2 regions of the Paenibacillus sp. P13VS genome follow, and region 2 is predicted to be linked to the other one. Evidence: predicted binding sites of a transcription regulator. Region 2 holds the regulator's gene; the other holds the start of a gene.
What was found. The regulator CtsR, encoded in region 2, represses protease genes until heat stress. The targets are predictions, from matches to a motif close to ATGGTCAATAAAGGTCAAACA.
Positions count from the first base shown of each region.

Region 1: a site for CtsR is predicted at 6,115-6,135, ahead of clpP (ATP-dependent Clp endopeptidase proteolytic subunit ClpP). Genes of this name have one in related genera too.

Region 1 is NZ_WYEV01000010.1:118,338-127,101, forward strand. Features, by position in the region: gene gpmI (2,3-bisphosphoglycerate-independent phosphoglycerate mutase) at 1-1,274, opposite strand, end outside; gene tpiA (triose-phosphate isomerase) at 1,274-2,026, opposite strand; gene GUA98_RS22775 (phosphoglycerate kinase) at 2,060-3,241, opposite strand; gene gap (type I glyceraldehyde-3-phosphate dehydrogenase) at 3,391-4,398, opposite strand; gene GUA98_RS22785 (sugar-binding transcriptional regulator) at 4,506-5,531, opposite strand; tRNA gene GUA98_RS22790 (tRNA-Arg) at 5,973-6,047, shown strand; gene clpP (ATP-dependent Clp endopeptidase proteolytic subunit ClpP) at 6,224-6,820, shown strand; gene GUA98_RS22800 (PdaC/SigV domain-containing protein) at 6,945-8,039, opposite strand; gene GUA98_RS22805 (SIMPL domain-containing protein) at 8,357-8,764, opposite strand, start outside.
Region 2 is NZ_WYEV01000020.1:473-9,236, forward strand. Features, by position in the region: gene eis (enhanced intracellular survival protein Eis) at 1-1,024, shown strand, start outside; gene GUA98_RS27820 (CtsR family transcriptional regulator) at 1,513-1,974, shown strand; gene GUA98_RS27825 (UvrB/UvrC motif-containing protein) at 2,007-2,525, shown strand; gene GUA98_RS27830 (protein arginine kinase) at 2,554-3,624, shown strand; gene clpC (ATP-dependent protease ATP-binding subunit ClpC) at 3,813-6,275, shown strand; gene radA (DNA repair protein RadA) at 6,502-7,869, shown strand; gene disA (DNA integrity scanning diadenylate cyclase DisA) at 7,883-8,764, shown strand, end outside.

The DNA.
Region 1 (8,764 bases), on a different contig from region 2:
CACTCATCTGTCACTTCAACCGCCTTGATGGTAGGCTCCAGCATGCCGGAGTGTCCAACCATATCCGGGTTGGCGAAGTTCAGAATGATCGCATCATGTTTGTCTGCTTCAATCTCGCGAACACATGCATCCGCTACTTCGTAAGCGCTCATCTCCGGTTGCAGATCATACGTTGCAACTTTTGGCGAGTTGATCAGCACGCGAGTTTCGCCCGGAAGCTCCACGTCGCGTCCACCGCTGAAGAAGAAGGTAACGTGCGGGTATTTCTCGGTTTCAGCAATACGCAGCTGTTTCTTGTTGTTCTGAACCAGAACTTCACCCAGTGTATTGTCGAGGTTTTTAGGCGAGTAAGCCACATAACCTTCAACCGTTTCACTGAACAACGTCAGGCAGACAAAGTGCAAGCCTTCTGGGAATTTCGGACCACGGTCGAAACCACGGAAATCCTTGTTCGTGAATACTTGCGACAGCTGAATCGCACGGTCAGGACGGAAGTTCAGGAAGATTACGGAATCGCCGCTTCCTACCAAACCTACCGGCTCACCATCCGCTTTAACGATAACCGTTGGCTCAACGAATTCGTCAAATACGGATTTCTCATACGATTCTTCAACCGCTCTGAGTGGATCGTTGTATTTTGGTCCATCACCATAAACGATGGCACGATATGATTTCTCAACACGTTCCCAACGTTTGTCACGGTCCATCGCATAGTAGCGACCTTGAACCGTTGCAATTTGACCTACACCGACTTCCTCAATTTTGGCGATCAGCTTCTTCATGAAGTCTTTACCGCTATCCGGCATAACGTCACGGCCATCCAGGAAGGCATGAATATAAACGTCATTCATTTCTTCTTTTTTGGCCAGATCCAGCATGGCAAACAGGTGGTCGATGTGACTATGTACGCCGCCATCAGACAACAATCCGTATAGGTGAAGCTTTTTACCGTTTTGTTTCGCTTCGCGCACAGCTTTGACAAGTGTTTCATTTTCGAAAAACTCGCCTTCGCGAATCGATTTGGAGATACGGGTCAAATCCTGGTATACGATCCGGCCGGCACCAATGTTCAGGTGACCTACCTCGGAGTTCCCCATTTGCCCTTCTGGCAAACCTACAGCTTCACCGCAAGCAGTGAGAGTTGTGTGTGGGAATTGGCTCATGAAGCGATCGTAGTTCGGCTTTTTGGCTTGCGCTACTGCGTTGCCTTCCACCGTGTTACGAAGACCAAAGCCATCCATGATGATCAGTGCTACAGGTTTTGGAGCTGTCATTACTTCGCCCCCTCAACAAGCGCGATGAACGAAGCCGGCTGCAAGCTGGCACCGCCAACAAGCGCGCCGTCGATGTCGCTTTGTCCGAGGTATTCTGTTACGTTCTCTGGTTTAACACTGCCGCCGTATTGAATACGAACTGCACTTGCAACCTTCTCGTCGTACAGATCCTTCACCAGGCTGCGGATGTAAGCAATAACTTCATTCGCATCTTGGGATGTGGAGGATTTACCTGTACCAATCGCCCAGATTGGTTCATAAGCGATAACCACTTGTGCCGCTTGATCAGCAGACAGACCTGCAAAAGCAGCTTCCGTTTGCACTTTGCATACGTCTTTTGTTTGGTTTGCTTCACGCTCTTCAAGTGTCTCACCAAGACAGAAGATTGGAGTCAATCCGTGACGGAATGCTGCATGCAGCTTTTTATTGACAGTCTCATCGGTTTCCGCAAAATATTGACGGCGCTCCGAGTGACCAATAATTACATAATCCACGCCCAGATCTTTCAGCATTACGCCGCTGATTTCACCAGTGAATGCACCGTTGTCTTCAAAGTGAAGATTTTGAGCACCAATTTTGATGTTTGTGCCTTTCACAGCTTCTACCAATGTAGGCAGATTCGTAAACGGTGCGCAGATTACAGTCTCTACGCCTTCAACTTCCGCTTTTCCTTTAACTTCCTGAATGAAGTCATTGGATTCGGAAACCGTTTTGAACATTTTCCAGTTACCTGCGATAATCGGTGTTCTCATGGTTTTCAACTCCTTCATGCTATAGCTTAAAACTTACTTGTCGTTCAATGCAACTACGCCTGGAAGCACTTTGCCTTCCATGAATTCCAGTGATGCACCGCCACCTGTAGAGATGTGGTCCATTTTATCAGCCAGTTTGAACTTCTCAGCTGCTGCTGCGGAGTCGCCACCACCGATTACTGTGTAAGCATCCGTTGTTGCACAAGCTTCTGCCACTGCACGAGTACCGTGGGAGAAAGGCTCGATTTCGAATACGCCCATTGGTCCGTTCCATACAACAAGTTTGGAGTTTTTAACAACGTCAGCATAGATCTCACGTGTTTTAGGACCGATGTCGATACCTTCCCAATCTGCAGGAATGTCGCCAACTTCAACCACTTTTGTGTTTGCGTTAGCGCTGAAATCATCAGAAATGACGATATCTACTGGCAGATAGAAGTTTTTACCCAGTTTTTTTGCTTTTTCGATGAAGCCCAGAGCTACATCCAGTTTGGACTCATCCAACAGGGATTGGCCTACTTCGTGGCCTTGAGCCTTCATGAATGTATAGGACAATCCTCCACCGATGATTACGTTGTCTGCAATGTTAAGCAGGTTGTCGATTACATCGATTTTGTCCTTAACTTTGGATCCGCCAATGATTGCAGTGAACGGACGCTCAGGGTTGGAAATGGCTTTGCCGAGCACTTCAAGTTCTTTCTCCATCAACAGACCGGATACTGCTGGCAGCAAGTGAGCGATACCTTCTGTTGAAGCATGTGCTCTGTGAGCCGCTCCGAAAGCATCGTTAACGAAAACGTCAGCCAGTTCAGCAAATTGTTTTGCCAGTTCTGGATCGTTTTTCTCTTCGCCTGCATGGAAACGAACGTTTTCAAGCAGCAAGACGTCACCGTTGTTCAGTTCAGCAACTTGTGCTTTAACAGTTTCACCGATGGAATCGTCAGCTTTAACCACTTTTTTACCAAGCAGCTCGGACAGACGCTCAGCCGCTGGAGTCAAACGCAAGGATTCCACAACTTCGCCATTTGGACGACCCATGTGGCTCGCCAGAATGACTTTCGCACCTTTTTCGATCAAGTAGTTGATCGTTGGCAGTGTTGCACGAATACGTTTGTCATCTGTAATTTTACCATCTTCGAGCGGCACATTGAAATCTACACGGACAAAAGCCCGTTTTCCTGTCAATTCGATATCGCGTACACTTTTTTTGTTCATCTGTATTTCCTCCGCACCCATGTATTTGGTGGACCGATCAGGAGCCCAAATCCCCTGTCAACCCTGGTGTTTTTGAGAAATTTGCAAAATGTTGATAGATAAAGAGCGGAAACAATAGCATCTGTTTCCGCTCTATGTTATTGCAGATATTACTTAATCATTTTTGCAAAGTGCTCCAAAGTGCGAACCAATTGAGCTGTGTAGGACATTTCGTTGTCATACCAAGCTACAGTTTTAACCAGTTGTTGGTCGCCCACAGTCAGAACTTTAGTTTGAGTTGCATCAAACAGGGAACCGAAAGTGATACCTTGGATATCGGAAGATACGATTTCGTCTTCAGTGTATCCGAAAGTTTGTGGATCGGAAGCTTCTTTCATTGCTGCGTTAACTTCGTCAGCAGTTACTTTTTGTCCAAGAACAGTTACGAGCTCAGTCAGGGAACCAGTAGCTACTGGTACACGTTGAGCTGCACCGTCGAGTTTACCTTGCAGTTCAGGGATAACCAAACCGATTGCTTTAGCAGCACCAGTTGTGTTAGGGATGATGTTTTCAGCTGCTGCGCGAGCACGACGGAAGTCACCTTTAGGGTGTGGAGCATCCAATGTGTTTTGGTCGCCAGTGTAAGCGTGAATTGTAGTCATCAAACCTTGAACGATTCCGAATTTGTCTTGCAGTGTTTTTGCCATAGGAGCCAGGCAGTTAGTTGTGCAAGATGCGCCGGAAATTACAGTTTCAGTACCGTCGAGGATTTCATGGTTTACGTTGTAAACGATGGTTTTCATGTCGCCAGTAGCTGGTGCGGAGATAACAACTTTTTTAGCGCCGCCTTTAAGGTGCTTCTCAGCTGCTTCTTTAGTTGTGAAGAATCCAGTACATTCCAGAACGATGTCTACGCCCAGGTCGCCCCAAGGAAGTTCTTCTGGGTTACGGTTAGCCAGTACTTTAACTTCTTTGCCGTTCACTTTGAAGAAGCCGTCGTGTACTTCAACATCGCCATCGAAGCGACCTTGAGTTGTATCATATTTAAGCAAATGAGCCAGCATTTTAGCGTCAGTCAAGTCGTTGATTGCTACTACTTCAATGCCCTCTACATTTTGAATACGGCGGAATGCCAAGCGACCAATACGTCCAAAACCGTTAATACCTACTTTAATCATGAGTAAGTTCCTCCCAAGTTTTGATTTAATTTTTTTATGAAGCTATATATTCAAGACAGACGGTGAAGTCCGTCAAGACAACAAGAGTTGTGGTAAAAGAAAAATCTTTATTCCATTTCGGCAACGATGACTTCGGCAGCTGCCTCATCAATAATCAGAATATCTTCCTGCCCGAATCGCAGTACGGAATGAATGGCAGCCGCTTTACTTTTGCCGCCCGCAATTCCAATTACCACATCGGTCCGTTCAATATCCTGAAGTCGCATGCCCAGAGTTAGCATGGTGTGTACCACTTCACCCTGATCGTTAAAATAATAACCGAAGGATTCAGATACGGCTCCTTGCTCCTGAAGCTCTTCAATGATCTCCGTTGCAAGTTTGCGTCTTCGTGCCATCTCCACGGCATCACCGATTCCGTGAATTACGATGCGTGACTGTCTGATCAGCTGGAGAATCTCCTGGACGCTTGGGTCCTGAATTAACGATTCATAGGCATGATCACTCAGCAAATCCGGTACATGCAGGAGTTTGTATTGTGCTCCTACCCGTTTTGCCATTGTCGATGCAATCGTATTGGCCTGAATTTCGAGGCTTTCTCCCAAACCGCCGCGTGCCGGTACGAACCAGACACCTTTTAGCGAAGTTGGCGGAGTCAGCTGCTCTGCTACTCCTGCCGTTGTTGATCCGCCTGTAACGGCAACAACGTCGTTATCATTCATTACTTGACTAAGAGCCTTCGCTCCAGCCTTACCCAGTTCCCGTTTGGCAAATGGAGAAATGTCCGAATCGCCGGGAACGACAACTACCTTTTGCAGACCGTAGGCTTGCTTGATGCGTTCTTCCAGCTCGGATAATCCGAACAGCTCTTTGGCTACTGGCTCTAACTGCTGCAGCAGATCATGCCCTGCCTCACTGATCTTCATCCCCGCACTGTCAATTTCAATAAGTCCCTGAGCCTTTAACAAATCGGTCTCAGCCCTCAGAACCCGCTCGGTCATCTGCATGGAATTGGCTAACGTCCTTCTCCCGATCACATCCGATAACATGATCTGGTGTAGAATCGTATACCTCTTCTTCAAAACATCCATGAGATCAGGCAGAAGCTGCTTTTGCACTTCTAAAATCGTTCGCATGCTTTCCACTCCCGCAAGCTTCTCGTTCCAAGCTCTCTTTCATGGCCCTAAAATGTCCCGGGTTAACTTTTTAAGTCCCACGTCTATTCTACCTAAAACTGACGTGACATGCAAGTGTTTCAAAAGCCTTATTTCACAACGTTTTGGCCCATTGTACGCGCTTATTTTCACAATCTCCAACTTCCACAGGAACGCGCAGCCACATTCATACCATATATAGAAGAAAACCAAATTTCTCATCTATATATCGCTTCTACTGACTCCAGGATTGTGCTTCATGCAACCTGTCCAAAACTTCTCTTAGCATTTACTTAAATGCTTTCTTTATCCATTCTTCATCATCATGATCAATTTCAGGTCAATCCAAACCATAAGCTTGATCATATCTCTTGCAATTCAGAATGCCATGAGCTATAATCATTATTGCTGTCACATCAACGTGCGCCCGTGGTCCAATGGATATGACGTAGGCCTCCGAAGCCTGAGATCCAAGTTCGATTCTTGGCGGGCGCGCCATTCTTGATTAGCAGCTCATAACCCTTTTAACCAATGGAACCGTAAAGGTTTCTTTTTTTTCAAAGTTAGTTTGACTTTCTTTGACTTTTTGTTTGAAATTGTTTATGATGTGGGTAATACGGTAACAGTTTAAATAGATACACTATTCCATGTACATTTCCGAGGAGGTTTTTCACGTGAGTTATATTCCTATGGTCGTTGAACAGAGCAACCGCGGTGAGCGCGCCTATGACATCTATTCCAGATTGCTGAAGGATCGTATTATCTTTCTAGGCAGCGATGTAAATGACGTTGTTGCGAATGCCATCATGGCACAGATGTTGTTCCTCGCTGCGGAAGATCCGGAGAAAGACATTCATCTATACATCAACAGCCCAGGCGGATCCATCACAGCCGGTATGGCCATTTACGATACAATGCAATTTATCAAACCTGATGTATCTACCATCTGTGTAGGTATGGCTGCTTCCATGGGCGCTTTCTTGCTCAATGCAGGTGCAAAAGGCAAACGTTTTGCACTGCCTAACAGTGAGATCATGATTCACCAGCCGCTGGGCGGCGCACAAGGTCAGGCTTCGGATATTGAAATCCGTGCCCGCCGCATTCTGAAAATGCGTGATACCTTGAACCGCATCATCGCTGAGCGCACAGGTCAACCACTGGAGCGCATCGAGAAAGATACAGACCGTGACTACTTCATGAGTGCTGCTGAAGCTGCCGATTACGGTATCATTGATAAAGTCATCGCAAACGTTGGCTCCCAAGGCGTATAAGCCGAGGTAACTGTATATTGAAGATAGGAACAGGTGAATTGATTGACCCGTTCCTACTACAAAGAAGCGCCCCTTGTCATGAACATGACGAGGGGCGCTCTTTTTATAGAATGATATCGAATAATTACTCTGCTGCAATTCCACTGAATGGCTGTGTACCTTTAGGGAGTAACTCTTTGTACGTAAACGAGAATTCCGGGAAACCTTCTGCATAAGCAGTGTATTCATACAGTTGGAAGAATACAACTACCCCTGTAGGCGTTACATAGAAGTCCTGGTCCTTGTTCAGACCTTTATAGCCGTCCAGGTAACCACCGCGAGCCTTAAGTTGCTCCCCAACCTTTTTGCCAAGCGTATCGCGCATTGTTTTGTTGTTTTGCAGCACATCATCAAGACTTAGCTCTTTACCTGTATCCAGCGCAAAGGTGTGACCTGTCCGAGTAGTCATCCCGTGGGCTCCGGCATAATCTTCATAACGCTGAGTAACCAATCCCAGCACGCCGTTCTCGTTGTACGTCACCACATAGGTGCTCTCAAATGCATATGGACGGTTGGCTGCTGCCGTTCCGTATTCTGCCGTTTGCTTCTTGAAAGCAGTTACGAATGTATCCACTTCGTCTTTCAACACTTTGTTGATTGCCGCTTCGGCCTCATCGCTAGCAAGTCCACTCACCTGCGGATATTGAATATCTACCTCAGCATTTTTGATATTCACTTTCACGTTTGCTGATTTCACTTTCACGCTATTTTGCTTCACTTTGCTCAGCGACAGTGTTTTGGTTTTACCATCCCAGCTGCCTTGAACCCCCAGATAATCTCTCATCGCCGAAAAAGGAATGTACAGACGTCCCTTGATCAGCTTCGCTTCAACGTTAGGATAATAATTATTTACTCTTAGCGACGGTTCACCGTCCGCCAGGCTGATTTTCATCGTGTTATTCGCTGCAGTCAGTGCGTACTCTTTTGTTTTTGCGTTATAGGTTAATGTACCACCAGCCACATCTTTAACAGCAGTGAGTGATACCCACGTGGATCCACCTTGTAGAAGACCCTTTTGTGTCAACGTTTTGCCTGCAGACTTCAATGTAACATCTGTGGATGCCGTAACTTTTGACGTAACCGAAGCTGCTTGCACGGAGTTATCCTGCCATACCGCCCCACTACCTACAATAATTCCTGCTGCGAGTAATGCACTTGTCCACTTTTTCCATGATGTCATATATAAAACTCCTCTCGAATTTGCCTATGGTTTATTGCGTATGTATCCTGATCGCATATCTCATACGCTCACCTCTTTATTATAATTAACCCAATTCAGGAAAGGTTTACAGCACCCGTTACAATGTTGTTCAATCCAAATCCATTTGGTAAAGGTTTTGTCACGAACAAATATACAAAAAAGACATCAAATGATTCCTCATTATTCTGGTTAAAGCAAGGATGTTAATACCAAACTTCTTTAAAGCTCCTCTATATAACAAAAGAGACCCTGCCCAATTGGACACAGTCTCTTCATATCTTCATCTACGTCTAGGTTTATTTCATTTCATACGTAATGTTAAGCGTCGTGCTTACTTTTACCTGACCTGTTTCAATTTCTGTACCAGCAGCAGACATTGCCATGTCCTTGGCCGTCGAACTTTCTGTTGCATAGAGCACAGGCACATTGCCATCACCTTGAGTTACAGACAACACAGCACCCAATTGACGTTTAACCGCCTTGGCAATCGCTGCTGCTTTTACATCTGCATTGGCTACAGCCTTCTCGATCACTTGTGCTTCGAAGTTTTCCGGATTTTCTACCGTAAAGCGTACATTCTCGATATTGTTGGCACCTGCCTGTGAAGCAGCATCCAGCAGTTCACCAATCTTGTCCATTTCGCGGTACGTAATCGTCAGCGTATGATGAGCGGTATAGCCTTTAACTTTCTGACCTTCTTTATC
Region 2 (8,764 bases):
GCTTGGTGCCAAGCTGCATATCATCCCTTTTCAAACCTACATTCATGGCAGAGCCTTTGAGATGGGTGGGATTGCTGGGGTGGCCACTTGGCCAGAGTATCGGCGCAAGGGTTGGGTTGCTGGGCTTTTAAAGCATGCACTTGAAGAGATGAACCGGAATAAACAAAGCATTTCGTTTTTGCATCCATTCTCATTTGCCTTTTACCGGAAGTATGGATGGGAAACCTACATTGAATATAAAAAATATAAAGCGCCTGTTGCTCATTTGCCGGCGAAAAAAGCTACACCAGGTAACATTCGGCGTGGTGATCCTGGTCTTGATATATTAAAAGAAGTTTACAGCTCATATGCGGAACGCTATAACGGAACTCTCGTTCGTGATGATTCATGGTGGGAGAACTCGGTGCTCACGGATGGAACCAGCCAGAAGGCAGTCTATCTGGATGAGGCAGGACAAGCCCAAGGATACCTACTGTATGAAGTGAAAGAACGTAAGTTTGCCATTGATGAGATCATTTATCTCAATGAAGAAGCCAGACAAGCGCTCTGGACCTTTATTGCAAATCACGATTCAATGATTGAAGAGGTGACCCTGCAGGCACCTGCGAGTGATACACTTGCCTTTCAACTGGATAATCCACGAATACAGCAGGAGATCGTACCTTACTTCATGGCACGGATTGTAAGTGTGGAGCAGTTTATTTCGCAATACCCTTTTGCGAGCCAGGACTCACCGGTACAGATTAATCTTCAGGTAGAGGATGCTTATGCTCCTTGGAATGAAGGCGTATGGCAGTTGAATGTAGCAATGAATGGTACAGCCTCCATATGGAAAACATCCGAAACTGTCTTGGAAGAGCAGACACTTAAGGTCAACATTCAAGCTCTTACCGCGATGCTTATGGGATATAGACGACCAGCAGAGATGGCTCAAATGGGTCGAATCCACGGCCCGGCAGAAGTCATTACTGCGTTAGAGCATACGATCCCTGAACGGGAAACTTATCTGCTTGATTTCTTCTGATTTTTCAAATGTGTTCATGAGTATATCCGAAGCCACTTTATACTGGGTGCCTTCCCTTTTCATATCAATAGAAAAACAGTGCTACAGTGAGACAAATGAACTTCTCCGGATTTTTTGGAGAGGTTTTTTTGTGTCCGGGGAATATTTCGTGTAAAATCGTAAAAAATGAATAGTGACCCCACTTGGCAAAACCACAAAATATGCTATAATGTATATAAAGTCAAAGAAAGTCAAAGTCAACTGAAGGTTAAATACTTACGTAGCTTTCTTTCTACATTCCGGTGATGAGACACATTTCATGAACGATGGATATCATCGGAAAGAGGCAGTACCAAGAGGACCTTCGTGCGTCCTTGCTCTCCCGAATAAGCCAGTGGAAATCAAGATTCGTCGTTTCTCCGATTGGTTAAATGGGTTGAGAAGGTGTACTCTGTGGGGGCGTGTGGGTCCTTATTGACTTAACGTTTCAGACAGTGGAGGATGAGTGGATGCGTAATATCTCTGATATTATCGAACAATATCTGAAGAGTATTTTGCATGAAAGTCCCGAAGGAATGGTTGAAATTCAGCGCAATGATCTTGCAGATCAATTCTCATGCGTACCATCCCAGATCAACTATGTAATAAGCACACGCTTTACTCTTGAAAAGGGATATTTGGTCGAGAGTAAACGTGGTGGTGGCGGTTATGTCCGCATACAGCGGATTGAATTGCCGGCCCACTCTGCTTTGCATAATCATCTGCACCATAGCATCGGGGATGAGATTGGACAGACAGCTGCCGAAGGCTTGATTTATCAGCTGGAGGAAGCACGTTTCCTGAGTAAAAGGGAAGCTGGGTTGATGCGTGCAGCTGTATCAAGAGAAATTTTATTGGTCAAACTTCCTTACCGGGATCAAATTCGTGCCAGAATGTTAAAGGCGATGTTAATATCTTTGCTCGGTAAATGAAAACCTATCGGGATCAAGGAGGTACATCCTAAATGCTGTGCCAAGAATGCGACAAACGTCCGGCGACTCTTCATTTCACTAAAATCGTGAATGGAGAAAAGACGGAATTCCATATTTGTGAGTCATGTGCCCGTGAAAAGGGAGAAATGATTCCGGGAACATCGAATGGATTTTCCATTCACAACCTGTTGTCCGGCTTGCTTGATTTCGAACCTAAGAATGGAAATGCCGGGGCTCCCCCTGCTCAGACTCTTCGCTGTGAAGAGTGCGGCATGACTTACTCACAGTTTAGCAAAATCGGCCGATTCGGCTGCAGTTCTTGTTATAAATATTTTGACAGTCGTCTGGATCCGTTGTTCAAACGGGTTCATGGCAGCACAACCCATGTGGGCAAAGTGCCTGCACGAGCTGGTGGTCGCATTAAAGTGAAGCGGCAGATTGCCGACCTGAAACGCGATCTTCAGGAGAGTATCGCCCAGGAGGAATTTGAAGAGGCTGCTCAAATCCGTGACCAGATCAGGGAACTTGAAAAAGAAATAGCTCAGGAGTAGAGTTTGTCATGAGTAGGAGGGACGCGTAATGCCTAATCTGCGCTTTACAGAGAAGGCGCTCAGCGACTGGATGCGCAGTGAAGCGGCTGATTCCGAAATCGTCATTAGCAGCCGTGTCCGGATCGCACGTAATCTTCAGCATTACCCATTTCCAATGCTTGCTTCCAATGAGCAATCGGAAGAAGTGCTGAATAAGCTGAGCGAAGTACTTCAATATGATGACGTTCATGCCTTTGGAGATTTCCATACCTTGGACCTGATGGATATTGATGATCTCGATAAGCGGGTGCTGGTGGAGAAGCATTTAATTAGCCCCAGTCTTGTGAACGAATCAAAAAATGGTGCGGTTATTCTCAGTGAGGATGAATCCATCAGTATTATGATTAACGAAGAAGACCATCTTCGTATCCAATGCCTCTATCCGGGGTTCCAGGTGAAAGAAGCCTGGGAGAAAGCTTCCGCCATAGATGATGCTTTTGAAGCGCATGTGGATTATGCCTTTGATGATCGCAGAGGGTACCTGACCAGCTGTCCTACCAATGTAGGTACAGGGGTAAGAGCATCTGTAATGATGCATCTGCCTGCGCTGGTGATGACACAGCAGATTGGACGCATCCTGACAGCTGTTTCTCAAGTGGGGTTAACCGTGCGTGGGATATATGGCGAAGGCAGCGAAGCGATGGGCAACCTTTTCCAGATCTCCAATCAAATTACGCTTGGACAGACGGAACAAGAGGTTATCGATAATCTGCACAGCGTAGTGCTGCAGATGATTGGGCATGAACGTACAGCCAGAGAGCGGTTAATTTCCGACTCGAGACTGCGGATTACCGATAGAGTGATGCGTTCATATGGGATTTTGTCCCACGCAGCCATTATGGATTCCAAGGAAGCCGCACAGCGTCTCTCGGATGTTCGCTTAGGTGTAGATCTGGGGCTGTTGAATGGATTGTCCATTACGGTAATGAATGAGTTAAACGTGATGACACAACCAGGCTTTTTGCAGAAAACATTCGGAGAAGATATGCGCACAGATGAGCGTGACATCTACCGGGCTCAGTTGATTCGTGATACGATCAATGCAGCCAGTCAATCCTAGTAATTGTTTTCGTCAAATTTAATATTAAGGTTTCATGCCGCATCTGCGGCTTTATATAAAACGGGCATTGGACTAAATGCCAAATGACTTTATTCGCAGCATGGCTGCAAACAAGAATGATATGAATTATACGTCGGGATCATGAACAAGGCCCACGTTTTATCCAAAACCATGGAGGTGCAGGAGATATGATGTTTGGAAGATTTACGGAACGGGCCCAAAAGGTGCTCGCACTCGCGCAGGAAGAAGCTGTCCGTCTCGGTCATAATAACATCGGTACAGAGCACATTTTGCTCGGCCTCATTCGTGAAGGCGAAGGCATCGCAGCCAAAGCGCTGATCGGCCTGGGACTCGGATTGGAAAAAATTCAAGATGAAGTAGAAACGCTGATTGGCCGCGGTCAAGAGCAACCTACGAACATTGCATATACGCCTCGTGCGAAAAAAGTAATTGAACTGTCCATGGATGAGGCTCGCAAATTGGGCCACACCTATGTAGGTACAGAGCATATCTTGCTCGGATTGATTCGTGAAGGCGAGGGCGTTGCAGCACGTGTGCTGAACAACCTTGGTATTAGTTTGAACAAAGCACGTCAACAAGTGCTGCAACTGCTTGGCAGCAGTGAGGCTGTATCCAGTCATAATGGAACGCCTGCTAATGTAAGTACACCAACACTGGACAGTCTGGCACGTGATCTTACCGCTTATGCGAAGGAGAACAACCTGGATCCGGTTATCGGCCGCAGTAAAGAAATCGAGCGTGTCATTCAAGTATTGAGCCGTCGTACCAAGAACAACCCGGTATTGATCGGTGAACCTGGTGTAGGTAAAACAGCGATTGCTGAAGGTCTTGCACAGAAAATCATCGCCAACGAAATTCCGGAGACTTTGCGCGACAAACGTGTCATGACCCTGGATATGGGTTCTGTTGTTGCCGGAACGAAGTACCGTGGTGAGTTTGAGGATCGTTTGAAAAAAATCATGGATGAGATTCGTCAGGCAGGTAACATTGTCCTGTTCATCGACGAATTGCACACCCTGATCGGTGCAGGCGGAGCTGAGGGCGCCATTGATGCTTCGAACATTTTGAAACCGGCTCTGGCTCGTGGAGAATTGCAATGCATCGGGGCAACAACCCTGGATGAATACCGCAAATATATCGAGAAGGATGCAGCGCTTGAGCGTCGTTTCCAACCGATTACTGTAGATCAGCCTTCTCCGGAAGAAGCTATTCAAATTTTGCACGGCCTGCGTGATCGTTATGAAGCCCACCACCGTGTGAAAATTACGGACGAAGCGATTGTACAGGCGGTTAAATTGTCTGACCGTTACATCACAGATCGTTTCCTGCCAGACAAAGCGATTGACCTGATTGATGAAGCGGGTTCCAAAGTAAGATTGAACTCATACACTATTCCGCCGAACCTGAAACAGCTGGAAAGCCGTCTCGAAGATATCCGTAAGGAAAAAGACGCAGCGGTCCAAAGCCAGGAGTTCGAAAAAGCAGCAGCTCTGCGTGATACGGAACAAAAAATCCGTGAAGAGCTGGATGTAACGAAGAACCAATGGAAAGAAAAACAAGGTCGCACCGATTCCGAAGTAACGCCTGAGGATATCGCACAAGTGGTAGCCAACTGGACAGGAATTCCGGTGAACAAGCTGAAAGAAGAAGAGACACAACGCCTGATGAATCTGGAATCCATTCTGCATGAACGTGTTATCGGTCAGGATGAAGCCGTGAAATCAGTCAGCCGTGCGGTTCGCCGTGCTCGTGCTGGATTGAAAGATCCAAAACGTCCAATGGGATCCTTCATCTTCCTCGGTCCTACCGGGGTAGGTAAAACCGAGCTGGCTCGTGCGCTTGCTGAAGCTATGTTCGGCGATGAAAATGCAGTGATCCGGATCGACATGTCCGAGTATGGTGAGAAACACTCGACTTCAAGACTCGTTGGAGCGCCTCCAGGATATGTGGGTTACGAAGAAGGCGGTCAGTTGACAGAGAAAGTTCGTCGCAAACCGTATTCCGTAGTCCTGCTCGACGAAATCGAGAAAGCACATCCGGAAGTATTCAACATCTTGCTGCAAGTGCTTGAGGATGGTCGTCTGACAGACTCAAAAGGTCGTGTCGTGGATTTCCGCAACACTTTGATCATTCTGACATCCAACGTGGGTGCCGAAGCGATTAAACGTAACTCTACACTCGGCTTCACCGCTGTTGTGGATGCAGGTGCGGATTACGATAACATGAAGGGTAAAGTCATGGATGAGCTGAAGAAAAGCTTCCGTCCAGAGTTCCTTAACCGGATTGATGAGATCATCGTATTCCACTCTCTTGAAGAGAAACACATTGCTGAGATTGTCTCCCTCATGAGCGAGGAGCTCCGGAAACGTCTGCGTGAATATGAAGTCGACTTCGAGCTTACAGACAACGCCAAGGCCTTCCTGGCCAAAGCAGGCTTCGATCCAGCTTACGGTGCTCGTCCGCTTCGCCGGGCAATCCAGAAGCATATTGAAGACAAATTGTCTGAAGAATTGCTTACAGGTACGGTAACCAAAGGCGATTCGTTGTTGATCGACGAAGAGAATGGTGCCCTGTCCGTAACCAAAAAGGAAGCTGCTGTTCCTTCCAATGAAGAAATCGAAACCAAATAAGCAAATTTCAAACCTGAGAAATGGTTTATGATCCTTTCCGGCTTCGGCCGGAGAGGATTTTTTATTTTATTGTTGTCCAAGGAACATGTGTAAAGTTTACGATAATCCTTTACGAAAAATCTCAAACAATGGTAAACTTTTATTAACCCTGCACGTCAGAAATTCAGGGCAAAATTCGTCGAAAAATGCAAAATGCTGTTATAAAATAAATCCTAGGAGTGCTGAAGTGGCCAAAGTTAAAACCAAGTTTCAATGTACGGAATGTGGTTATGAAGCCCCCAAATGGTACGGCAAATGTCCGGGGTGTCAGTCATGGAATTCCATGGTGGAAGAAACGGAAACGGTTGTCAAAACACAAGGGAGAAATTCCCCCCTCTTTGACAGTAAAGATAAACCGCTTCCCATCATAGATATAGATAGCGGTCAGGAACCGCGTGTGCAGACTGGAATCGGAGAGCTGAACCGGGTATTGGGTGGCGGAATTGTTCCGGGTTCTCTCGTGCTGGTAGGCGGAGATCCGGGAATCGGAAAATCAACGCTGATGCTGCAAACCTCGCATGCTCTAACGCATTCGGGCTTGCGCGTGTTATATGTTTCGGGTGAGGAATCGGTGAAACAGACCAAATTGCGGGCTGACCGTCTGGATGCACTCTCTCCTGAACTGTATGTGCTGTGTGAAACGAATATGGAACGTGTAGAGGAAGCGGTGGAGCAGATCCAGCCGCATTTTCTTGTCATCGACTCTATTCAGACGGTATATCTCCCAGAAGTCACCAGTGCACCCGGTAGCGTAGCACAGGTAAGGGAATGCACTTCTCGGTTTATGCGGATTGCGAAAGGCCGAGGCATTGCAACCGTGCTTGTGGGGCATGTTACGAAAGAAGGAGCAATCGCTGGTCCACGTATGCTGGAACACATGGTGGACTGTGTTCTTTACTTTGAAGGGGAACGTCATCATACGTATAGACTGTTACGTGCGGTTAAAAACCGTTTCGGTTCAACCAATGAGATTGGTATTTTCGAAATGGGCGAAGATGGCTTGCGTGAAGTGGGCAATCCTTCCGAACTCTTTTTGTCGGAACGACCGCTCGGTGTAGCGGGTTCTACGGTAGTTGCAAGTATGGAAGGCACTAGACCGATGCTGGTTGAGCTGCAGGCGCTCATCTCTGCAACACATTTCCCGTCTCCCCGCCGTATGGCAACAGGGATAGATCATCACAGGCTGAACCTGATTATTGCCGTGCTTGAGAAGCGGATGGGCATGTTTTTGCAAACGCAGGATGCGTACCTGAATGTGGCCGGGGGAGTTCGGCTCGATGAACCGGCGGTGGATTTGGCGGTTGCCGTCAGCATAGCATCCAGTCTGAGGGATGTGCCGACCAAGCCAGATGACGTAATATTTGGCGAAATTGGTTTGACAGGTGAGGTTCGGGCCGTTTCGCGGGCTGAACAACGTGTGAAGGAAGCCGAGAAGCTGGGCTTCAAACGAGTCATTTTACCGGAGAAAAGCTTAAAGGGCTGGAAACATCCTCGCGGGATACAATTGATCGGTGTGAATACCGTGGCAGATGCACTAGCGGTTGCTTTAGATTAGGGGGCATAACAAGATGAAAGATTCAAGCCAACTGGATAATATGAATGAATTGTTGAGGCTGATCGCACCAGGTACACCTTTCCGCGAAGGTCTGGAGAACGTGCTGCGCGCCAAGACAGGGGCACTGCTTGTTGTAGGATACAGCCCTGAAGTAATGGAAGTGGTCGACGGGGGTTTCTCGATCAATTGCGATTTCTCCCCCAACTATCTATATGAACTCGCCAAGATGGACGGTGCCATCATTCTTAGCGAGGACCTGAAGCGTATTCTGTATGCCAACACCCAGCTTATTCCGGATTCCTCCATCTCATCCTCTGAGACAGGGATCCGTCACCGGACAGCAGAACGTGTAGCCAAGCAAACAGGCAAATTGGTCGTATCTATCTCGCAGCGCCGGAATATTATTACCTTATATCAGGGAACTCTTAGATATTCGCTCAAGGAAATTGGCGTTATTCTGACGAAGGCTAACCAGGCGATTCAAACGCTGGAGAAGTACAAAGCTGTACTTACCCAATCCCTTACGAATCTAAGTGCCTCGGAGTTCGAAGAACTTGTCACGATTCCTGAAGTGGTAAATGTCATTCAGCGTACGGAAATGGTGATGCGCATCAAAACGGAAATCAAGCGCTACATCCATGAACTTGGGAATGAAGGACGACTGATCTCCATGCAAATGGAGGAATTGGTTGGAACAACGGAAGAAGAAGCGTGGTTGCTGTACAAGGACTATGCACGAGATGATAGCGACGAGAAAATTCGCGAAATTATCGTGGGCCTCAAACGCCTGTCGGATGATGAATTGCTGGATGCACATCACATCGTCCGTCTGCTCGGCTATCCTTCATCGGCTGCTACATCGGAAGATTCGGTTGCACCGCGCGGATATCGGGTA